4 regions of the Streptomyces sp. NPDC006510 genome follow, and region 3 is predicted to be linked to each of the others. Evidence: riboswitches for the same ligand, from Rfam matches in the RefSeq annotation. Region 3 holds a riboswitch; each other region holds the start of a gene.
The links. Region 3 has a riboswitch for cobalamin ahead of ABZY11_RS34405 (CbtB-domain containing protein). Riboswitches for the same ligand answer to the same signal wherever they lie in the genome.

Region 1 (5,827 bases), on a different contig from region 3:
ACCGTCACACCGGTCCGGGTGGTCATCGCCCTCTGTCTCATCGCGCCGTTCGTGGCGATGCTCTGGGTGAGTTCGTACGCGAAGGTGGACCCCACCTTCATCGGCATTCCGTTCTTCTACTGGTACCAGATGCTCTGGGTGCTGATCTCCACCGCGCTCACGATGGTCGCGTACAAGCTGTGGCAGCGTGACCAGCGCGCCCGCAAGGGAGGTGAGTCGGCATGAAGGACGGCGTGAACGGCGTCGCGCTCGGCGTCTTCATCTTCTTCTTCGTGGCCGTCACGGTCATGGGCTTCCTGGCGGCGCGCTGGCGCAAGGCCGAGAACGAGGCCAGCCTCGACGAATGGGGCCTGGGCGGACGGTCGTTCGGCACCTGGGTCACCTGGTTCCTGCTCGGCGGCGACCTGTACACCGCGTACACCTTCGTCGCCGTTCCCGCGGCGATCTACGCGGCGGGCGCAGCGGGCTTCTTCGCCGTGCCGTACACGATCCTCGTGTATCCATTGATCTTCACCTTCCTGCCGCGGCTGTGGTCGGTCTCGCACAAGCACGGGTACGTCACCACCTCGGACTTCGTGCGCGGGCGCTTCGGCTCGAAGGGCCTCTCGCTGGCGGTCGCCGTCACCGGCATCCTCGCCACGATGCCGTACATCGCGCTCCAGCTCGTCGGCATCCAGGCGGTGCTGGACGTGATGGGCGTCGGCGGCGGCGAGAACACCCACTGGTTCATCAAGGACCTGCCGCTGCTGATCGCGTTCGCGGTGCTCGCCGCGTACACCTACTCGTCCGGTCTGCGGGCGCCCGCGCTGATCGCGTTCGTCAAGGACGGGCTGATCTACCTGGTCATCGCGGTGGCGATCATCTACATCCCGATCAAGCTCGGCGGCTTCGACGACATCTTCGCCAAGGCGGGCGAGGCGTTCTCGCAGACCAACCCGGCCACCGGCAAGCCGCGCGGCGCGCTCGCGCCGGGCGAGGCGGGCCATTGGGGGTACGCCACCCTGGCGCTGGGCTCGGCGCTGGCGCTGTTCATGTATCCGCACTCGATCACGGCGACACTCTCCAGCCGCAGCCGCAACGTGATCCGGCGCAACACCACGATCCTGCCGCTGTACTCGCTGATGCTGGGTCTGCTGGCGCTGCTCGGCTTCATGGCCATCGCCGCCGGGATCAAGGTGGACAACGGTCAGCTGGCCATTCCCCAGCTGTTCGAGAACATGTTCCCGGACTGGTTCGCGGGCGTCGCGTTCGCCGCCATCGGCATCGGCGCGCTGGTGCCCGCCGCGATCATGTCGATCGCCGCGGCGAACCTCTTCACCCGCAACATCTACAAGGACTTCCTGAAGCCGGACGCGACCCCGGAGCAGGAGACCAAGGTCTCCAAGCTGGTGTCGCTGCTGGTCAAGGTCGGCGCGCTCGCCTTCGTCCTCACCATGGACAAGACGGTCGCGATCAACTTCCAGCTGCTCGGCGGCATCTGGATCCTCCAGACGATGCCGGCCCTGGTCGGCGGCCTGTTCACCCGCTGGTTCCACCGCTGGGCGCTGCTCGCGGGCTGGGCGGTCGGCATGGTGTACGGGACGGTCGCCGCGTACGGTGTCGCCAGCCCGACCCAGGCGCACTTCGGCGGCTCGTCCAAGGAGATCCCGGGGATCGGCGAGATCGGCTACATCGGCCTCACCGCGTTCGTGCTGAACGTGGTGGTGACGGTGGCGCTCACCTTCGTCCTGAACGCTATGAAGGCGCCCGCCGGGATCGACGAGACCTCCCCGGCCGACTACACCGCCGACGCGGGCGACCCGGGTGTCAGCACGAAGCTCCCGCCGGCCACGGCGGGGGCGCCGGGCGGTCACTGACGACGCGGCCCACGGCCTGCCGACGGCCCGTCGAGCCCCCTCCAGCGGGGCGCGGCGGGCCGTCGGCACGATCGGGGCCCACCGGCCCGGGAAAGGGCCGTACGGCTCATTCTGTGGGCCCGGCTCGACCGAGTGACACAACATGTGGGGGCTGCCTCATCGGGCAGCCCCCACATGTATGCTCATCCTCGCTGTCGCCGCAGGGGAATCCGGTGCGAATCCGGAACTGTCCCGCAACGGTGTATTCAGTGCGCTTTTGTGCACCCCGAGCCAGTCCGATGACCTGCCGGCAGCGCATCCGGCTCGACCGAACCGGATGCCCAGACGTCCGGGCCTCGCGGTTGGGCCGGTGGACGCCGTGCGGAGTGCCGCCCTGCCCGGGTGTGCGTCCGTCCGGCTGCCCCGTTCCCCGCCGGCCCAGAGCCGAGCGAGGGAGAGCACCACGTGACCATCGCGCCAGCCGATCCGGCTTCAGTCGCCGCGTCCGCAGCAGCCGAGTCCGGGGCCGCCGCACAGGACGGACCGGGAACCGCACTGCTGCGGACCCTGACCGACCTGACCGCCGATCTGCCCGACACCGACCCCGGCCGGGTCGCCGCTGCCGCGCTGCGCGGCCGCAGCGCGCGGGCGGACGAGGCCGAGCTGCGGTCGCTGGCCACCGAGGCCGCCGCGGGGCTGATCTCCGAGGACCCCGCCTACTCCCGGCTCGCCGCCCGGCTCCTGACCCTCACCATCGCGGACGAGGCGGCCGGTCAGGGCGCGGTCTCCTTCTCCGCCTCGGTCGCCGTCGGGCACCGCGAGGGCCTGATCGCTGACCGCACCGCCGGGTTCGTCGCCCGCCACGCGGCCGCACTCGACGCGCTGGTGGAGCGTGCGCTCGCCGACGGCGCGGACGACCGCTTCGGCTACTTCGGGCTGCGGACCCTGCACAGCCGCTATCTGCTGCGCCACCCGCACACCCGTCAGGTCATCGAGACGCCCCAGCACTTCATGCTGCGGGTCGCGTCCGGGCTGGCCGAGGACGAGTCGCAGCGCGCCGTGGACGAAGTGGCGGCGCTGTACGGGCTGATGAGCCGGCTCGACTACCTCCCCTCCTCCCCCACGCTGTTCAACTCCGGCACCCGGCACCCGCAGATGTCCTCCTGCTATCTGCTGGACTCCCCGCTGGACGAGCTCGACTCGATCTACGACCGCTACCACCAGGTGGCCCGGCTCTCGAAGCACGCGGGCGGCATCGGTCTGTCGTACTCCCGCATCCGCTCCCGCGGTTCGCTGATCCGTGGCACCAACGGGCACTCCAACGGCATCGTGCCGTTCCTGAAGACGCTCGACGCCTCCGTCGCCGCGGTGAACCAGGGGGGCCGCCGCAAGGGTGCCGCCGCCGTCTACCTGGAGACCTGGCACGCGGACATCGAGGAGTTCCTGGAGCTGCGCGACAACACGGGTGAGGACCAGCGGCGCACGCACAACCTCAACCTGGCGCACTGGATCCCGGACGAGTTCATGCGCCGGGTCGACGCGGACGGCGAGTGGTCGCTGTTCTCGCCCGCCGACGTGCCCGGACTGGTCGACCTGTGGGGCGAGGAGTTCGACGCCGCCTACCGGGCCGCGGAGGCCGCGGGGCTGGCCCGCAAGTCGCTCCCGGCCCGTGAGCTGTACGGCCGGATGATGCGCACCCTCGCGCAGACCGGCCAGGGCTGGATGACGTTCAAGGACGCCTCCAACCGGACCGCGAACCAGACCGCCGAGCCGGGCAGCGTCGTCCACTCGTCGAATCTGTGCACCGAGATCCTCGAAGTCACCGACGACGGCGAGACGGCCGTCTGCAACCTGGGTTCGGTCAACCTCGGCGCGTTCGTCGCCGACGGCGACATCGACTGGGAGCGGCTGGACGCCACCGTCCGCACCGCCGTGACCTTCCTGGACCGGGTCGTCGACATCAACTTCTACCCGACCGAGCAGGCCGGCCGCTCCAACGCGAAGTGGCGCCCGGTGGGCCTGGGCGCCATGGGTCTCCAGGACGTCTTCTTCCAGCTGCGGCTGCCCTTCGACTCCCCCGAGGCCCGCGCGCTCTCCACGAAGATCTCCGAGCGGATCATGCTCGCCGCGTACGAGTCGTCCTGCGACCTCGCCGAGAGGTCCGGTCCGCTGCCGGCCTGGTCCCAGACGCGTGCCGCCCGCGGTGTGCTGCACCCCGACCACTACGACACCGAGCTGAACTGGCCGGAGCGGTGGGAGGCGCTGCGCGCCCGCGTCGCGAAGAGCGGGATGCGCAACTCGCTGCTGCTCGCCATCGCGCCGACGGCGACGATCGCCTCGATCGCGGGCGTGTACGAGTGCATCGAGCCGCAGGTCTCCAACCTGTTCAAGCGCGAGACGCTCAGCGGTGAGTTCCTCCAGGTCAACGCGTATCTGGTGGATGAGCTGAAGCAGCTCGGGGTGTGGGACGCGCGCACCCGTGAGGCGCTGCGCGAGGCCAGCGGTTCGGTGCAGGGCTTCGCCTGGATCCCGGAGGAGGTGCGGGCGCTGTACCGCACGGCGTGGGAGATCCCGCAGCGCGGTCTGATCGACATGGCGGCGGCCCGTACGCCGTTCCTGGACCAGAGCCAGTCGCTGAACCTGTTCCTGGAGACGCCGACGATCGGCAAGCTCTCCTCGATGTACGCGTACGCCTGGAAGCAGGGGCTGAAGACGACGTACTACCTGCGCTCGCGCCCGGCGACCCGGATCGCCCGTGCCGCCTCCGGCCAGGCCGCGGCCGCCGCCCCCATTCCCGTACAGCAGGCTTCGGCGCCCGACGCGGACGCGATCGCCTGCTCCCTCGAAAACCCCGAGTCCTGCGAGGCCTGCCAGTAATGAGCACCACCGAGAACAAGAACCTGCTGGACCCGGGCTTCGAACTGACCCTGCGGCCCATGCGCTACCCGGACTTCTACGAGCGCTACCGCGACGCGATCAAGAACACCTGGACGGTGGAGGAGGTCGATCTGCACTCCGACGTCGCCGACCTCGCCAAGCTGTCCCCCGGCGAGCAGCACATGATCGGCCGGCTGGTCGCGTTCTTCGCGACGGGTGACTCGATCGTCTCGAACAACCTCGTGCTGACGCTGTACAAGCACATCAACTCCCCCGAGGCGCGGCTGTATCTGTCGCGGCAGCTCTTCGAGGAGGCCGTGCACGTCCAGTTCTATCTGACGCTGCTGGACACCTACTTGCCCGACCCGGACGACCGGGCGGCGGCGTTCGACGCGGTCGAGGAGATCCCGTCCATCCGTGAGAAGGCGCAGTTCTGCTTCAAGTGGATGGATTCGGTCGAGAAGATCGAGCGCCTGGAGACGAAGGCCGACCGCCGCCGCTTCCTGCTGAACCTGATCTGCTTCGCGGCGTGCATCGAGGGGCTGTTCTTCTACGGCGCGTTCGCGTACGTCTACTGGTTCCGCTCGCGGGGTCTGCTGCACGGTCTCGCCACGGGCACCAACTGGGTGTTCCGTGACGAGACGATGCACATGAACTTCGCGTTCGAGGTCGTGGACACCGTCCGCAAGGAGGAGCCGGACCTCTTCGACGACGAGCTCCAGCAGCAGGTCACCGACATGCTGAAGGAGGCCGTGGCCGCGGAGCTCCAGTTCGGCCGTGATCTGTGCGGTGACGGCCTGCCCGGCATGAACACCGAGTCGATGCGGCAGTACCTGGAGTGCGTCGCCGACCAGCGGCTCACCCGGCTGGGCTTCCCGGCGGTCTACGGCTCCGAGAACCCGTTCTCGTTCATGGAGCTCCAGGGCGTGCAGGAGCTGACGAACTTCTTCGAGCGCCGGCCGTCCGCGTACCAGGTGGCGGTGGAGGGCTCGGTCGCCTTCGACGACGACTTCTAGTACCGAGGGGCGCTTCCAGTGCCGAGGGGCGCTAGATCCTGGCCCAGCTTCTGAGGCAGGGGCGCCGCGCAGCCGTCACGGGCTGCGCGGCGCTCGCCG
Region 2 (5,827 bases), on a different contig from region 3:
TCTGCGCCGCGCCGGTGTCACCGTAGTCGTTGATCACGATCACCTCGGGGTCACGTTCGACCACGGTCTCCCAGCCCACCGTCACCCAGCTGTCCTTGAGGTCCTTCATGACGTGATCACCACCCGCCTTGGTGATGATGTCGTGCGGTCCGGCGTAGGCACCGGAGGTCAGCGGCTTGTCCCGCCCGTCGTCGTAGAGGAAGACCCGCGGGCGGTCAGCACCCTTCGGCGCCGCGGCCTGCGCTTCGGCCACCTGCTTCCGGAACGTCGCGATGAGGGTGTCCGCACGGTCCTCCACGTCGAATATCTTTCCCAGGTTCCGCAAATCGGTGTAGAGCGCATCGAGTGGCGCCATCACCCCGCGTGCTTTCCCGCGGCCGTTGCGGCACGACTCGCTCAGCAGATATGAGCCGATGCCCACTTTTCGGAGCTCGGCGGGAGTGAACCCGTCGCCCTCGTTGAATCCGTAGTTCCATCCTGCGAAGACCAGATCGGCACGGACGTCGAGGACCAGCTCCTTGTTGATGCTCTTCCTGGAAAGCCACTTGGTCCTTCGGTAGCCGTCCTTCCAGGGAACGGACGTGAGGTCGCCCTTGTCCTCGGGCATCACATAACCCGCCATGTGGACCTCGAGTCCGAGCGCGAACATGATCTCGGTGATGCCGACGTCATTGGTGACCACGCGCTGCGGGGCCTTGTCGTAGGTGTTCTGCCGGCCGCAGTTCTCGATGGTCACCGGATAGTGGTCCCCGGCTGTGCGAGCACCACTCCTCTCTTCCTGGCGAGGGGTGATTTCCGCACCGCAGCCGGTGAGGACCAGGACGGCGGAGAGCACGAGTGCGGCGGGGCGTACGGGGTTGGGCATGGGGGAAGCGACTCCTCAGGAATCGGATCGAGCGGGGCGGAGACGGTCGAAGAGCAGCTGTACGGCGCCGGTCTCCGGATGCGGGACGCGGTGTGCCCGTACGCCGAAGACCTCGGCCAGCAACTCGGGGGTGAGCACGTCGTGCGGAGCGCCGGACGCGACGATCCGCCCGCTGTCGATGACATGGAGCAGGTCGCAGTGGAGTGCGGCGAGATTGAGATCGTGCAGCGCGGTGAGGACGGTCAGCCCGCTGTCGCGTACCAGCGCCAGCACTTCCAGTTGCTGTGCGATGTCCAGATGGTTGGTCGGTTCGTCGAGCACCAGCAGCCGGGGCTGCTGTGCCAGGGCGCGGGCGATCAGCACCCGCTGCTTCTCGCCGCCGGAGAGGGTGAGGAAGCCGCGGTCGGCGAGGTGGCCGGCGCCGACTCCAGCGAGCGCGGTCCGGCACGCCTGCCGGTCCTCGTCGGTGGTCCGGCCCACCGACGACTGGTGCGGCAGCCGGCCCATCGCCACGACCTCGGCAACGGTGAAGTCGAATTCGGTGACCGCCTCCTGGGGCAGTGCGGCCAGCCGACGGGCGCCTTCGCGTGCGCTCATCGCGTACAGGTCCTCGCCGCCGAGCCGCACCGTGCCGGCCGAGGGACGCAGCGCCCGGTAGACGCAGCGCAACAGGGTGGACTTCCCACTGCCGTTGGGCCCGACGAGACCGACGAGCTGCCCCTCCGCCGCTCCCAGCGTGACCTCCTCCACCAGCCGCGCGCCGGCGATCTCGACCGTCAGATCCTCGATGTCGATCCGCATCACGCGCCTCCGAACGTGTAGGAACGACGGCGCATCAGCAGTACGAAGCACGGCACGCCGATGACCGCGGTCAGCACGCCCACCGGCAGTTCGGCGGGCGCGAGCACCACCCGGGAGAGGATGTCCACCCAGATCAGCAGAACAGCGCCCGCCAGTGGTGCGACGGCCAGCAGCCGGCGGTGGTCCGCGCCGACCAGCATCCGTACGGCGTGCGGCACCATCAGGCCGACGAAGCCGATCGCACCGCTCACCGCGACCACCGCCCCCGTGACGGCCGCGGAGACCAGGAACAACTCCTTGCGCAGCCGCCCCGCGTCCACGCCCAGCGCGGCCGCGGTCTCGTCGCCCATGGCGAGGGCGTTCAGCCGGCGCGCCGACCAGGCGAGGTGGGCGAGACCGCCGAGCACGGCCGCCGCGGCGATCGGCACGGAGGACCAGTTGGCTCCGCCGAGGCTGCCGAGCATCCACATCATCGCGGAGCGGGCGGCTTCACCGCGCTCGGCCGCGAAGACCATGAACGTGGTGACGGCCGAGAAGCCGTAGTACATCGCGGTGCCGGTCAGGACGAGCCGCACCGGGGTCAGACCGCGAGCGGTGCGTGCGATCGCGTACACCAGCATCATGGCGAGGAGCGCGGACAGGAACGCCGCCGTGGACAGCGCCCAGATGCCCAGCGCGCCGAAGGCTCCGAAGATGAGCACGGCGTTGGCGCCGACGGCCGCACCCGAGGAGATCCCGAGGACGAACGGGTCGGCGAGGGCATTGCGGACCATGGCCTGTACGGCGACGCCGATGGCCGCGAGTCCGGCCCCGACGACCGCGGCCAGCACAGCCCGCGGAAAGCGCAGTTCCCAGACGATGGTGTACGCCGGGACCTGGTCGGGGGTTATTCGGCCGCCGGTCAGCCCGGCCCACAGACAACGCAGCACTTCGCCCCAGGTGAGCCCCGACGCCCCGATCCCCGCCCCGCAGACGAGCGAGACCAGGAGCACGGCGCACAGGGTGATCAGGAGCAGCGGCAGTGACACACGCCGGGGCGGCGCGGGCCCTGATCCGGCGCGGGACGTGCGCGACGGCACGGCAGGTCTACGGTCGAGGGGTGTGGCCACGGGCGGATCGCTTTCGCCTCGGGCCGTGCACCTACGTGATCAAAGGAGCAGCCCGGACGCGGAGCGCCCTGCGCAGCACCACTCGCAGTCCACGGCGAATTGACAGGAGCCTTCACCACCGCGGGTAATCGGGCTTACGGGGCCACATGCCAGGCTCCGCCTACCGTTGCGGGTCAGCGCCGGATTTCGACCGGACTTCCCCCGCGGGGCACTCGCAGCTTAGCGTGAATGCCCTGATTCATCGTCAGAGGGTGATTCCGGTACGCCCCGGACCGCGCACGGCCGCTACTCGCGAGCCGCACCCGCTCTGCGCGCCGTGCGATGCGCCCGGTCCAGCACCAGCATCAGCAGGCCCGCGAACCCGGCGAGACCGGCCCCCGCGATCTGCTGCGGGCCGCTGACCCCTGCCTCGGACACCGAACCGACGTAGCCGATGCCCATCATGCCGATCAGGGCCCCGGACGGGACACCGCCGAGCAGGCGGCGCAACGCCACGCCGGTGGCCACCGTGATCCCGATGACGGCCAGGAACACGGTCGCCGTCACTCCGAACGCCCCCGACCCCATGTGGGCGGAGCCCACGAGCGAGACCACGCTCACCACGCATGCGGCCGGCCACAGGAGGGCCGTGACGGCGAGTGCCCATGCCCCTCGGCAGAAGGCGGCCCGCACGGTCGGATCGACGACCGCGGCAGCGTCCTGGAACTCGGCCCGGTTGCGGGTGCGGTACTCCGCCACGACGCGCGGGACGCAGAAGGCTGCCACGACACCGGCTGCCACTCCGACCCCGACCAGTAACCAACCGTTGGATCCACCCGCCCCGTCGGGCGGTGACACCGCCGCCCGGCAGAAGCCCTCGGTCACCGGAGCCGGCCCCCTGTCCCCCCACCGACGCGCCCCGGCCGGCGAACACGGCCACGTCACCTGTGACTGCACACGGAGCCGAGGTTGACGAAGACGAATACCGCGGCAAGGGCGCTGAGGAGAGCTCCGTGGCCGCTGGGGGGCTTGCAGGCGGTCGTGGACAAGGACCTCGCCTCGGCGGCTCCGGCCGCGGAACTCAAGGCGGACATGCTCGCGATGCCCACGGACGGCGACTTCGTCAGTGAGAACTGAGGGACGCCCGAACAGCGGGGACATTCTCACGGCATCACCGGAGGCGATCCCCCGACCGGCCTTTGCCGAAGGCGCGATGAAGCCGAAGGCCGACGCCGCCGTGCGGGTCGCCAGGGCCGGCGGGCGGGCGCTCGTCGGCCCGCTCGAACGGCTCGATGACCTTCTCGACCGGAACATCGGCACGGAGATCCGCCCGGATGTCCCGGACGGAATCGTCTACGTCCGAGCTCTCGGGGCGGCCCGTTGCCGTGCCCGCCGCCCCGGCCGGGCCGTTGCGTTCAGTCCTGGCGCTTGCGCCGCGCGGCAGCCGCGTGGCGGCCTGTCACCAGGTGTTTGCCGGCCAGCTTTTCGACGCCCACGACATCGCGCTCCGCGATCGCCCGGTACAGGCCCTCGTGCTCGTGTGCGACGCCTTCGAGGTCGTCGTGCTGCCCCAGCAGCCAGCGCATCCTGCTGCGGAGGGTGGTCTGGAGCTCGTTCAGGAGTTCGTTGTCGGCCAGCGCGGTCACCGTCTCGTGGAAGTCCGCGGCAGCCCGGCGGGCCCGTACGGCGTCCCCCTTGTCCGCCGCCTTCCGTTCGGCGTCGAGATCCGAGCGGAGCTTCTCGAGTCCCGCGCGGGTACGCCGTTGGGCGGCGAGCCGGAAGGTCAGCGTCTCAAGGGCCGCGCGGACCTCATCGAGGTCCTCGATGTCCGCAGGCGTGAACTCCCGCACAACGGCCCATGTCCGCGGCCTCGGCGTCACCAGCCCCTCGGTGACCAGTGCCTTCAGGGCCTCTCGGACGGGCAGCCTGCTCACCCCGAGCTCCGCGGCGAGCTCGCGCTCGACGAGCTTGCTGCCCGGCTCACGCACACCGTCGATGATCTCGTCACGCAGCAGGCGTGTGACCCGCTCCGACTCGGGCTCGAAGTCCTCAGACCCTGTCATGTCCTCAATTCTCTCATCACTCGGCGTCAGCATTCGGTATGCCGTCCGCGGTACGGGGGTGCTCAGACCGGTGCGTAGCCGCGTGCGCGGACCAGGTTGCGGGCGAGCCCGGTGAAGGCGCGTGCGGCGGCGCTCTCGTAGGCGCTCTCCCGGTGCAACAGGGTGGCGACACGGGCGGGCAGCGGAGGGTCGATGGGGATGGGCGTGAGGTGCGGGTGGTCGTCCGTGACCGCGTCGGGCAGCACGGCGGCCAGCAATCCGGTGCGCCGGACGATTTCCGTGAGGGCCTGGATCGTGTTGGCCTCCACCGCGATCGGCGGGCTGACGCGATGCTGGGCGAAGTAGCTGTCGATGTGAGTTCGGGTGGCGAAGTCGCTGCTGAGCAGCGCGAGTTGCTGATCGGCCAGGTCACGCACCGGCAGCGGCCGGTCGCCTCGGTCCCGGGCGTGGTGCGTGGCGACGACGAGGCTGAGGGTCTCGGTGAACAACGCGGTGGCGGTGATGCCTGGCGGATGGGATCCCGCGAAGGCGATCCCGAGGTCGAGATCGTCGGCCAGAAGGCTCGTTTCGATGCGGTCCTGCGTCATTTCCCGCAGCTCCAGCGTGATGCCGGGATGGTGCGTGTGCAGCGCCTCCACCAGCGGGCCGATGAGATACGCGGTGAAGGTCGGCGTCACCGCCAGGCGCAGATGCCCCCGGGAGAGGTCGGCGACATCGAGGACGGCACGGTCGGCGGCGGCCAGCTCCCGCAGCGCCCGCTTCGCGTAGTGCACATAGGCCTCGCCCGCGTCGGTGGGGCGGACCCCACGGCCACTGCGGTCGAGCAGCTGGACGCCGACAACTCGCTCCAACTGCTTGATCTGCTGCGACAACGTCGGTTGCGAGATGCGCAGCTCTTCGGCCGCGCGCGTGAAGTTGCCGTGCTCGGCCACCGCGATCAGATAGCGGAGGTGACGCAGTTCCGGACCCATACCCGAAGTATAGAGAAGCCCAATCGATATTCCCGCAAG
Region 3 (5,827 bases):
GGCGCTCCGAAGCCGCATCGTAGACCGGCGCGAACTGCCGGCACGGGCCGCACCAGGAAGCCCAGAAGTCGATCAGGACGAAGTCGTTGTCACTGACGACCTGATCGAAGTTTTCCTTGGTGAGCTCAATGGTGCTCATTGTCTGTTACCTCTTCCTGTGCCCGCTCGGAACTGTCCGAACAACGGTGCCTGCACCTGCGCTATTCCGCCTGCCCATGTGGCCGTCGCGCACACCCACGACCAGACTGTCCCCATGACAGATGCTTCCCTGAACGCCGAGTACGACGTCGTGGTGATCGGAGCGGGTCCGGTGGGTGAGAACGTCGCCGACCGGGCCCGTGCCGCCGGACTGAGCACGGCGGTCGTCGAGTCGGAGCTGATCGGCGGCGAGTGCTCCTACTGGGCCTGCATGCCCAGCAAGGCCCTGCTGCGCCCGGTGGTCGCCCGCGCCGACGCCCGCCGCGTCCCGGGCCTCAGCGACGCCGTGCAGGGGCCGCTGGACACCGCCGCGGTCCTCGCCCACCGTGACGCGTACGCATCGCACTGGAAGGACGACGGACAGGTCGCCTGGCTGGAGGGCATCGGCGCGGACATCTACCGGGGCCGGGGCAGGCTCACCGGCGAGAAGGCGGTGTCCGTCACCGCGCCCGACGGCACGGAACACCGGCTCACCGCCCGCCATGCCGTCGCCGTCTGCACCGGCAGCCGCGCCGTCGTCCCCGACCTGCCCGGCATCGACGGGGTCAGGCCCTGGACCAGCCGGGAGGCGACGAGTGCCAGGAAGGTACCCGGCCGCCTCGTGATCGTCGGCGGCGGCGTGGTCGGCGTGGAGATGGCCACCGTCTGGCAGGCCCTCGGCGCCCGGGTGACGATGCTGATCCGCGGCAAGGGCCTCCTGCCGAAGATGGAGCCCTTCGCCGGCGAACTGGTCGGGCAGGCCCTCACCGAGGCGGGCGCCGACATCCGCACCGGGGCCTCGGTCGCCGCCGTACGGCGCGCGGTGCCGGACGGCCCGGTCACCGTGGAACTGGACGGCGGCGGACGCATCGAGGCCGACGAGATCCTCTTCGCCACCGGCCGGGCCCCGCGCACCGACGACCTCGGACTGGAAACGGTGGGCCTGGAGCCCGGCACCTGGCTCCCCGTCGACGACAGCTGCCGCGTCGAGGGCACCACCTGGCTCTACGCGGTCGGCGATGCCAACCACCGGGCGCTCCTCACCCACCAGGGCAAGTACCAGGCACGCATCGCGGGCGCCGCGATCGCCGCCCGCGCCGCCGACGTACCGCTGCTGGAGACCGACCGCTGGGGCGCCCACGCCGCCACCGCCGACCATGCGGCCGTCCCCCAGGTCGTCTTCACCGACCCGGAGGCCGCCTCGGTCGGCCTCACCCTCGCCGAGGCCGAGCGGGCCGGCCACCGGGTGCGGGCCGTCGATCACGACCTCGCCGCGGTGGCCGGTTCCGGCCTGTACGCGGACGGATACCGGGGCCGCGCCCGCATGGTCGTGGACCTCGACCGGGAGGTCCTGCTCGGTGTCACCTTCGTCGGACCGGGCATCGGCGAGCTGCTGCACTCGGCGACGATCGCGGTCGCGGGCGAGGTCCCCATCGACCGGCTGTGGCACGCCGTACCCGCGTACCCGACGATCAGCGAGGTCTGGCTGCGCCTGCTGGAGGCGTACCGGGACGCGTAGGCCCTCGATACGGGGCGGCATCCGTACCGGCCGTGACGACGGCCGCCAGCAGCGACTTCGTGTACGGGTGCCGGGCGCGTCGCACAACAGGATGCCGGGCGACGGTGCGAGGGCGCGGGCGATGGCGACGCGTTCGCTCGCCATCCTCGGCGGGCGGGGCGGCCGCAACCAGTCGCTGCGGATGCTGTGACCAGGACTCACCGGCAGGGGCCGACGGACCGGACCCGGCCGAACGGTCAGGCCGGCGGCCGGAGATCGCTGGTGGTGACGCGCACGTGGTCGACGACGAGTTGCTGCGGGAAGGAGGTGCTGCCGTCGGGGTCGCCCGGCCAGTAGCCGCCCACCGCGAGGTTCAGGATCAGGAAGAAGGGCTTGTCGAACACCCAGGCGTTGCCCCCGAGGTCGGCGGGCGTACGGCGCTGGTAGACGTTTCCGTCCACCGACCAGGTCACCGAGCCGGGCGCCCAGTCGACCGCGAAGGTGTGGAAGTCGTCGGCGAACGCCTGGCCGCCGGGCAGGGTGTAGGCGGCGCCGATGCCACCGGAACCGGAGTAGCCCGGCCCGTGCAACGTGCCGTGGACCGTGGACGGTTCGAATCCGACGTTCTCCATGACGTCGATCTCGCCCGAGTCGGGCCAGCCGACCTGGCCGATGTCGTCGCCCAGCATCCAGAAGGCCGGCCACATGCCCTGACCGCGCGGCACCTTCATCCTCGCCTCGACGTGCCCGTATGTCTGGGTGAACTTGCCGGAGGTGTTCAGCCGTGCCGAGGTGTACTCACAAGTGCCGTACCAGCACTGGTAGTTGTTCGGACTCTCGCGGCGCGCGGTGATGACCAGATGGCCCTGGCCGTCGAGTGCCGCGTTGCTGTTCCCGGCCGTGTAGTACTGCCGTTCATGGTTGTTGACGTTGTCGCCGGTCTCGGTCTGCCACTTGGCGCTGTCCACGGCGGAGCCGGCGGGGCCGGCGAAGTCATCGGTGAACGTTGCTGCCGCGGCCCGGGCTCCGGGCGCGGGCGTTCCGGCCGCGAGACCGGAAGAGGCCGATACGAGGGTGAGTACGGAGATCGCGGCCACGAGCAGGCGGCGGGGGAGGCGGGGGGAGGTCATGGGGTTTCCTTCCCGTGCGGAATGGAGCAGTCGAGCTTTTGCCATGCATATGACAAATGCTCGTTGTGGGGGGAGCAGGGAGAGGTCTTGGTTCTGTATGTGATTTAAGAAGTGAACCAAAGCGGTGTCAAGACCTTGGTACGGACCACACTTCTTGCATCCAGCGGTTGCGCGAGGGGGGTCCGGGATCAGTCGCCCGGTGCGGGGGACAGCGGCTGTCCGCACCGAAGGTTCCACCGGCCGGCCCGTCCACCGAGCCCGGTCAGTGTGAGTGGGGCGACATCCAGCCGCCAGTACGCCTCCACCGGCAGGGCGAGTGCCACGACGACCACCGCCCGCACCACCGCCGGCTCGACGACCCCCAGTACGCGGTGGCCCTCGTCGCCCTCGGTGGACTCCAGTGTCTCCAGCCAGCGTCCGGTCCGGGCGCAGAGCTCCAGCAGGGACTCGCCACCATGGGGAGTTGCCGCAGGGTCGGTCAGCCAGGCCGAGACCGCCTCCGGCTCGGCCGCGCTCACCGCTGCCAGCCGTCGGCCGCTCCACCGGCCCATGTCCCAGCCACGGACGGCCGGTTCGGGCCCGGCGCGAAGCCCCAACGCGTCGGCAGTCCCGGCGCATCGCTCGGACGGCCCGCGCAGATACCGGTCGGCGGCGGGCACCGCTGACGCGACGGCCCGGGCGTGGCGGGCCCCGGCCGCGTCGAGCGGTGCGTCACCGTCGAAACGGGCCTCGCGCAGCGCGGCGTTGAGCGCCGGTGAGATCAACATCACCTGTATCGCCATGACCGGGTCAACTCCTTGAACTCTGGCCCCTCGGGTGTGCCCACCATGGCATCCGGGCGGTCCGGTTCGCCGTCGGCACCATGGCAGGGGCCGCCTCCAAGGAGTATCGTCACGACGAACATGGCGTAGGTGCGACGGAAGTCCGGTGAGAATCCGGCACGGTCGCGCCACTGTGAACCCGCCTCCGCGCGGGAAGTCAGACCCGGCACCTACGCCTCAGGCACCACGATCGGGACGCGTGTTCCCTCAGGAGGTTCTGCCATGGCACAGACCGTTGCGCCCCCCACCGCCGTACCGGCGATCACTCCCATCTCCCCGAAGGCCATTGCCCCTTGGGCGGTCTTCTTCGGCATCCTCATGCTCGTACTGCTGTACTTCGTCGGCGCCGAGCAGGGCGCCACCGCGGTCATTTCCGGCGAAGGTGTCCACGAGTGGGTCCACGACGGCCGCCACCTCCTCGGTTTCCCCTGCCACTGACGTACCGTCCGATCCAGGGGAAACCTCATGAACTCCATATCTGTCAGAGCTCTGCTCGTCCGCGGCATGCTGGCCGGCCTCGCCGCGGGTGTGCTCGCTCTGCTCGTCGCCTACTTCCTCGGCGAGTCGCGTGTGGACGCGGCCATCGCCCTTGAGGAGTCGCACAACCACCACCATGACGGCGGCGAGGAGCTGGTCAGCCGCACCGTGCAGTCCACCGTCGGCCTCGCCACCGGGGTACTGGTCTTCGGTGTGGCGGTCGGCGGTATCGCCGCCCTCGTCTTCTGCTACGCCCTCGGCCGGATCGGCAGATTCGGCCCGCGGGCCACGGCCGCCCTGATCGCGGGTGCGGCCCTGCTGACGGTGTACGTCGTGCCGTTCCTGAAGTACCCGGCCAACCCACCTGCCGTCGGCAACCCCGACACCATCGGCCGGCGTACCGCGCTGTTCTTCCTCATGGTCGCCCTGAGCGTGCTGCTGGCCGTCGCCGCGGTCATTCTCGGCAGGCGGCTGGCTCACGGGCTGGGCAACTGGAACGCGACGATCACGGCAACCGCCGCCTACCTCCTGGTGATCGGGCTCGCCTACGCGTTCCTGCCCTCGTACAACGAAGTGGGCAAGGACTTCCCGGCCGCCCTGCTGTGGGAGTTCCGTCTGAGCACCCTCGCCGTGCAGGCCACCCTCTGGGTGACCTTCGGTCTCGTCTTCGGCGCTCTGACGGACCGGCTGCTCGCGCCGGGGACCGGCACCGTCACAACAGGAAACGGCCCCGCGAACCGGGCAGCTCCGGCGGCCGGCTGACCGGATCAACGCCTGCGGGCCGATGAGCGGAACCCCGCCGGGAGCTCCCGGCGGGGTTCCGGCGTTCCGCTGCCGCGCACCGGCCGGTCCGGCGCTCGACGGCCACGGGTCACTCCCCGGTCTGCGGGACCCAGTCGATCCGGTAGTGCTTCAACCGCTCGTCCTCCTTCACCAGGTGCATGCCGGCGGCTTCCATGACGCGCTGGGACGCGATGTTGCCCAGGTCGGTGTCACCGTGCACACAGCTCACCCCCTGATCACGGGCGAACAGGAGCAGGGCGCGCAAGGCCTCGGAGGCGTAACCCATCCCCTGGGCCGAGGGGACCAGGCCGTAACCGATCGTGACGTGCCTGTTCTCGTCCGGCGCGCCGTGGAATCCCATTCCGCCGATCACCAGTCCGTCCGTGCGCCGGCGTATCTCGTACGAGCCGAAGGGGCTGGGGTCGCCGGTCGTCGCACAGGTGTCGAGGAAGCGCCCGGCCGCGGCCACCTCGCCGGGGGACGGGTAGCCGGGCGCCCAGAGGGCCCCGTCTCCCGGCGTGCCCGACACCACCCGCAAGGCGTCGGAGGCGTTCATCGGGTGGAGCAGGAGGCGCGGGGTCTCAAGATCGGTCATGGGCGAGTGAAGTATCACGCGGGCCGGGCGGACGTCATCCGAATTGACCGGGAGACGCCCGCCGACCGCGGGGGTCCGGAGGGCTCGTCGGGCTCCTCCCGGACTCACCCGGCGGCAGGACCCTGGCTGTCCTTCCGGCCCGCATCGAAGTCGAAGTCCCCGGAGAACGCCGCCGCCATCCGCAGATGACCGGCCGCCTCCGCGCTCCGCCCCTGGCGCTCAAGGGTGCGGCCCAGCATCAGCCGCGCATAGTGCTCGACCGGGTCGCGCTCCAGCACCGCCCGCAGCTCCGTCTCGGCCTTGCCGAGCCGTGCCGAGTGGTAGTAGGTCCGGGCCAGCAGCAGAC
Region 4 (5,827 bases), on a different contig from region 3:
CCCCGATCTGCCGCCCTCGCATCACTACCTGGCCGCCTACCGCTGGATCGCCGCCCCGGCCGACGACAACGGCTTCGGCGCCGACGCCATGATCCACCTCGGCAAGCACGGCAACCTGGAATGGCTGCCCGGCAAGAACGCCGGCCTCTCCGCCGCCTGCGGCCCCGACGCGGCCCTCGGCGACCTCCCGCTGATCTACCCGTTCCTGGTCAACGACCCGGGCGAGGGAACGCAGGCCAAGCGGCGAGTCCACGCCACCCTCGTGGACCACCTCGTACCGCCGATGGCACGCGCCGACAGCTACGGGGACATCGCCCGGCTCGAACAACTCCTGGACGAGCACGCCCAGATCGCGGCGATGGACCCCGCGAAGCTCCCGGCGATCCGCGCCCAGATCTGGACCCTGATCCAGGCCGCCAAGCTCGACCACGACCTGGGGCTGGAAGACCGCCCCGAGGACGAGGGCTTCGACGAGTTCATCATGCATCTCGACGGCTGGCTCTGTGAGATCAAGGACGCCCAGATCCGTGACGGCCTCCATGTCCTGGGCGGCGCCCCGGCCGGTGCCGACCGGGTCAACCTCGTCCTCGCGATCCTGCGTGCCCGGCAGATCTGGGGCGGCACCGCCTCCCTGCCGGGCCTGCGCGAGGCCCTGGGTCTCGACGAGTCCGCCGCGACCCGCGTCACCGCGGACGAGGCCGAGGAGCGGGCTCGCACCCTGGTCCAGGCGATGGAGGACGCGGACTGGTCCCAGGACGCGGTCACCGAGGTGGCGGCCGGGCACCCGCGGGCGGTCGCCGACATCCTCCACTTCGCCGCCCGTGAGGTGGTACCCCGGCTGGCCGCCACGACCGATGAACTCGCCCACACCCTGCACGCGCTGGACGGCGGATTCGTCCCCGCCGGACCCTCGGGATCCCCGCTCCGCGGGCTGGTCAACGTCCTGCCGACCGGCCGCAACTTCTACTCCGTCGACCCCAAGGCCGTACCCTCGCGCCTCGCCTGGGAGACCGGCCAGGCCCTGGCCGACTCGCTCCTGGAGCGCTACCGCACCGACAACGGCGACTGGCCCACCTCGGTCGGCCTCTCCCTGTGGGGTACCAGCGCGATGCGCACCGCCGGTGACGACGTCGCAGAAGCCTTCGCCCTGCTCGGCGTCCGCCCGGTCTGGGACGACGCCTCGCGCCGTGTCACCGGCCTGGAAGCGATCCCGCCGGCCGAACTCGGCCGCCCGCGCATCGACGTCACCCTGCGCATCAGCGGTTTCTTCCGCGACGCCTTCCCGCACACCATCGGCCTGCTCGACGACGCGGTCCGCCTCGTCGCCGCCCTGGACGAGCCGGCCGAGCAGAACCACGTACGCGCCCACACCCAGGCCGACCTGGCCGCCCACGGCGACGAACGCCGCGCCACCACCCGCATCTTCGGCTCCCGCCCCGGTACGTACGGCGCCGGTCTGCTCCAGCTCATCGACTCCCGCGACTGGCGCACCGACGCGGACCTCGCCGAGGTCTACACGGTGTGGGGCGGCTACGCCTACGGACGCGAACTCGACGGCCGCCCGGCCCGCGAGGAGATGGAGACGGCGTACAAGCGCATCGCGGTCGCGGCCAAGAACACCGACACCCGCGAACACGACATCGCCGACTCGGACGACTACTTCCAGTACCACGGCGGCATGGTGGCCACCGTTCGCGCCCTGCGCGGCACCGCCCCGGAGGCGTACATCGGCGACTCCACCCGCCCCGAGACGGTCCGCACCCGCACCTTGGTGGAGGAGACCTCGCGGGTCTTCCGCGCCCGGGTGGTGAACCCCAAGTGGATCGAGGCGATGCGCCGGCACGGCTACAAGGGCGCCTTCGAACTGGCCGCCACCGTCGACTACCTCTTCGGTTACGACGCGACGACGGGCGTGGTCGCCGACTGGATGTACGACAAGCTCACCGAGACGTACGTCCTGGACCCGACCAATCGCGAGTTCCTCCAGCAGGCCAACCCCTGGGCCCTGCACGGCATCGCGGAACGGCTCCTGGAGGCGGAGTCCCGCGGCATGTGGGCCAAGCCCGACCCGGCGGTCCTCGACGCCCTGCGCCAGGCGTACCTGGAGACGGAGGGCAACCTGGAGGGCGAGGACTGACCTCCGAGCCCGGCACCGAACCACCGGACAGCGACATGTGACGAGCCCCGGCCGGAATGCCGGCCGGGACTCGTCGACCCGAGTCGAGTGCGGGAGCGGGAGCCGCCGGAGTGCGCTTGGCGGGCTTGTAGGCGGCGCGCGCCGGAGCTTAGAGTGTGCGGGTCGTGGTGTTCGGGAAGACCGGTGACAGACTTCAGGAAGTCTCAGACCGGAGCGGCCCTCGCCACTGTGATCGGGGAGTATCCGCCCCCTTGACGCCACTGGCCGCAGAGCGCGGCCGGGAAGGCAGGGACGGATACGAGCGCGAGCGAACCCGTAAGCCAGGAGACCGGCCACGGCATCTCACGAAGTAATCCACGAGGTGCTGGAGCGTGACCGCATGACCCTGCCCGATTCCGCCGTGTTCAAGTGGCGACGCGAGGACACCGTCCGAACAGTGGGGCTGCTCGCGGTGATCGCCGCCCTGCATGTGCTGGCATTCGGCGTGCTGTTCCTGCTCGTCGTCCCGCGGCACTACGAGGTCGGCTCCAAGGCGTTCGGCATCGGGCTCGGGATCACCGCCTACACGCTCGGCATGCGGCATGCCTTCGACGCGGATCACATCGCCGCCATCGACAACACGACCCGCAAGCTGATGGCCGACGGCAAGCGGCCCGTGTCGGTCGGATTCTGGTTCGCGCTGGGCCACTCCAGTGTGGTCGTCACCATGGCCGCGCTGGTTGCCGGCGGCGCACAGCTCGCCGGAGTGCTGATCAACGAGGACTCGGGCACGCACCAGGTGCTCGGTGTGGTCGGCACGACCGTATCCGGGTCCTTCCTCTACCTGATCGCCGCATTGAACCTGGTCGCGCTCGTCGGCATCCTGCGGGTCTTCCGGGCGATGCGGGCCGGCCGCTTCGACGAGTCCGAGCTGGAGCGGCATCTGGACTCGCGAGGGTTCATGAACCGGATCCTGGGCCGGTTCACCCGCTCCATCACCAGGCCCGGCCAGATGTACCCGCTCGGCTTCCTCTTCGGCCTCGGCTTCGACACCGCCACCGAGGTCACCTTGATGGTCATGGCGGGCAGCGGCGCCGCCGCCGGTCTGCCCTGGTACGCGATTCTCTGCCTGCCGCTGCTGTTCGCCGCCGGGATGAGCCTTTTCGACACGCTCGACGGGACGTTCATGAACTTCGCCTACCAGTGGGCCTTCTCCAACCCGGTGCGCAAGGTCTTCTACAACCTTGCCATCACGGGGCTGTCGATCGCCGTCGCCTTCCTCATCGGCACGATCGAGCTGGTCACCGTACTGCACGACAAGCTCGATCTGCGGGACTCGGTCACCGGCTGGATCTCGGGCCTGGACCTGGGCAATGTCGGCTACATCATCGTCGGGCTCTTCGTGGTGGTGTGGGCGGTGGCACTGGCCTACTGGAGACTCGCCGACGTCGAGCAACGCTGGACGGCCCGCGCCGCCGACAGCGCCTGACGCCGGGCCGCTCGGCATCGGCGGGACCGGACGAGGCGCCCGATACGCGTTCCGGTTCCGCCGAACGGCGTGAATCCGCCGGGCCTCACGCCATTGGCCCAGGCAGACGTACTGCTCCGCGAAGAGGCGTCACCCGTCCTGCCGCCGGGCATAGTGTCGCCCGTGGCGTGGAAGCGATCTACGCATGACCGAAAGTGGCAGTCCTTACATCCAGTCGCCCCGGATCACCGTGCTGGGAGTGCAGCCCGGCGACCCGCCCTTCCGCCTTGTGGAGATCGACGGGGAGGTGGTCAGCGCGGCAACGTCGATGCTGGATGTGCTCGCCGTCGCCTCGGCCGCGGGAATCAGGGTCCACGACCTCGACGACCCGGGCGTGGTGCGGTGGGTGGGTGGCGGAAAATTCCATTGGAGACCGCACTGAGATTCGTACCGGGCGATCGTGCGGCCGGGCGGTCCGGCCGCACGGGCGGTTCGCCGACGGGCCGAGCAGTGGGTTCAGGCCCGTCGCCCGCTCCGCCGGCCGCCGCTCGGCGGGGTGCTGCCGATGGCCCGCGGCCACTGCTCAGCCCCGGTACGGCTCCCAGCGGTCCGACCAGGTGCCCTCGGGGAAGCTGTAGCGCAGACGTTCCCACCGTCCGCCGTCGGTGCCGGTGACGACGATGGAGAAGGTGTCGTGCGGGAGCGGTTCCACGGTGACCCCGCTCGTCGCCACTACGCCCATGGACGTCCACACGGTCCAGTTCCCCGCGGTGTCGTTCCAGCGCGTCCAGACCGCCCGATCGGTACCGATCGCGAATTCCTGCCGGGTGCCGTTGGCGAACGTGTAGAAGCTGACGCCGTACTCGCAGATGATGGAGCCGCCGCGCACCTGGCAGACGCTCGCCTGTGCCGGTGCGGCCGCCACGGCGATTCCCGCCACGGCAGTGGCCGCCACGACAACTGCCTTGATTCTCCGCAGGTCGATGGCTGACTCCTTCGGCGATGTAGTCGACGGTCGGCCCGCGGGGACGCGCGAACACAACACACGAACAGCGGCGCGCGAATCCGGGTACGTCGTCACGAGTCGGAGGCGAGGGCCCGGCGGGCCCCGAACTCTCCCGTCCCGCACTGACGTTCCACTCACGTTTCGCTGACGTTTCGCTGACGCCGCGGTCGGGGCACCGCCGTGTCGGGCCCCGACCGCTCGGACTGCTGCCGCGGCCTCAGGCCAGCGATGCGGCGCGGGCGGGGTCGATCGCGTACTGGAGAGGTTGGTCATGTATAAAGCGTCGGAGTTCGTCGAGCACAAGCTCTCCGAGACGATGACGTTCGGCCCCGAGGGCACCGCCGAGGTGGGGTGTCAGGACAACGTTGGGAAGGGTGAAGAGTGGCGAGTCATGGGCGGGAGGCTCCGGGTGCGTGACATCGAGTACGGCGGTGAGGTCGGGTCTGGCGCGCAGGACCTCCGCCGCGGCGGTCTCGTCGATGAGCGCGCCGCGCGCGGTGTTGATCAGCGTCGCGCCGGGCCCCAGGGAGTTCAGCAGCCGTGTTCCGATCGTGCCACGGGTCTCGGGCAGAAGGGGCGCGTGGAGACTGACGACCTGGCAGGTGGCGAACACTTCCTCGATGCCGACCAGCCGGACGCCCGCCCGCCGGGCGGTCTCCGGGGAGGCGATGGGATCCGTGGCGAGGATCTCGATGTCGAAGCGGCCGAGGTGGGCCGCGACGAGACGGCCGATGTGACCGAGCCCCAGCAGGCCCACGCGTGACCGGTAGGCGCCCGGCACCTGGGGGTTGTGGGGGAAGCGGCGACTGCTTGCCACCTCCCGGGTGATGCGATGTACCTGCTTGAGTCCGAGGAGGACCTGAGCGAGAGTGAACTCCGCGACCGGGACGGCGTTGGCCGCGGCCGCGGAGACAATCGGAATGCCGCGCGCCCAGAAGGCGGGTGTGGTCAGGTGCCGCACGGAGCCCGCGGCGACGAGGACTGCCCGCAACCGGGGGGCATGCGAGAGGAAGGCGGCATCGAGTACGGGCGCGCCCCAGCCCGTGAACAGGACATCGACCTGTCGCAGCACGTCGGGATCCTCGTCGAGCTGCTGCCGTGTGAGGGGTGAACCCTGCAGGTGTACGAGACTTTCGATTTCGGCTAGAACCTCCGGGGGATAGACGTCGGCCCTGCGTTCTTCCTCCATGACCAACAGGGCTGTCGGTCGGCGTGCCGGCTCGTTCATGGCGTTGCG

Region 1: another riboswitch for cobalamin. It lies ahead of ABZY11_RS30840 (ribonucleoside-diphosphate reductase subunit alpha); the one in region 3 lies ahead of ABZY11_RS34405 (CbtB-domain containing protein).
Region 2: another riboswitch for cobalamin. It lies ahead of ABZY11_RS40405 (iron ABC transporter permease); the one in region 3 lies ahead of ABZY11_RS34405 (CbtB-domain containing protein).
Region 4: another riboswitch for cobalamin. It lies ahead of ABZY11_RS39855 (HoxN/HupN/NixA family nickel/cobalt transporter); the one in region 3 lies ahead of ABZY11_RS34405 (CbtB-domain containing protein).

Annotation. Positions count from the first base shown of each region.
Region 1 is NZ_JBEXPH010000134.1:5,352-11,178, reverse strand. Features, by position in the region: gene ABZY11_RS30850 (DUF3311 domain-containing protein) at 1-225, shown strand, start outside; gene mctP (monocarboxylate uptake permease MctP) at 222-1,856, shown strand; cobalamin riboswitch at 2,032-2,162, shown strand; gene ABZY11_RS30840 (ribonucleoside-diphosphate reductase subunit alpha) at 2,301-4,712, shown strand; gene ABZY11_RS30835 (ribonucleotide-diphosphate reductase subunit beta) at 4,712-5,728, shown strand; gene ABZY11_RS30830 (hypothetical protein) at 5,760-5,827, opposite strand, start outside.
Region 2 is NZ_JBEXPH010000272.1:633-6,459, reverse strand. Features, by position in the region: gene ABZY11_RS40415 (ABC transporter substrate-binding protein) at 1-865, opposite strand, end outside; gene ABZY11_RS40410 (ABC transporter ATP-binding protein) at 881-1,666, opposite strand; gene ABZY11_RS40405 (iron ABC transporter permease) at 1,666-2,775, opposite strand; cobalamin riboswitch at 2,877-3,017, opposite strand; gene ABZY11_RS40400 (hypothetical protein) at 3,061-3,540, opposite strand; gene ABZY11_RS40395 (hypothetical protein) at 3,724-3,891, shown strand; gene ABZY11_RS40390 (GntR family transcriptional regulator) at 4,170-4,817, opposite strand; gene cynR (transcriptional regulator CynR) at 4,880-5,788, opposite strand.
Region 3 is NZ_JBEXPH010000170.1:3,026-8,852, forward strand. Features, by position in the region: gene trxA (thioredoxin) at 1-139, opposite strand, end outside; gene ABZY11_RS34390 (NAD(P)/FAD-dependent oxidoreductase) at 254-1,696, shown strand; partial or broken gene ABZY11_RS34395 (glycoside hydrolase family 16 protein) at 1,951-2,805, opposite strand; gene ABZY11_RS34400 (phosphoglycerate mutase family protein) at 2,994-3,587, opposite strand; adenosylcobalamin (AdoCbl) riboswitch at 3,697-3,845, shown strand; gene ABZY11_RS34405 (CbtB-domain containing protein) at 3,849-4,064, shown strand; gene ABZY11_RS34410 (CbtA family protein) at 4,092-4,865, shown strand; gene ABZY11_RS34415 (GNAT family N-acetyltransferase) at 4,975-5,481, opposite strand; gene ABZY11_RS34420 (tetratricopeptide repeat protein) at 5,586-5,827, opposite strand, start outside.
Region 4 is NZ_JBEXPH010000260.1:1,728-7,554, reverse strand. Features, by position in the region: gene cobN (cobaltochelatase subunit CobN) at 1-2,137, shown strand, start outside; cobalamin riboswitch at 2,286-2,489, shown strand; gene ABZY11_RS39855 (HoxN/HupN/NixA family nickel/cobalt transporter) at 2,517-3,605, shown strand; gene ABZY11_RS39850 (hypothetical protein) at 3,790-4,026, shown strand; gene ABZY11_RS39845 (hypothetical protein) at 4,168-4,539, opposite strand; gene ABZY11_RS39840 (hydroxyacid dehydrogenase) at 4,808-5,818, opposite strand.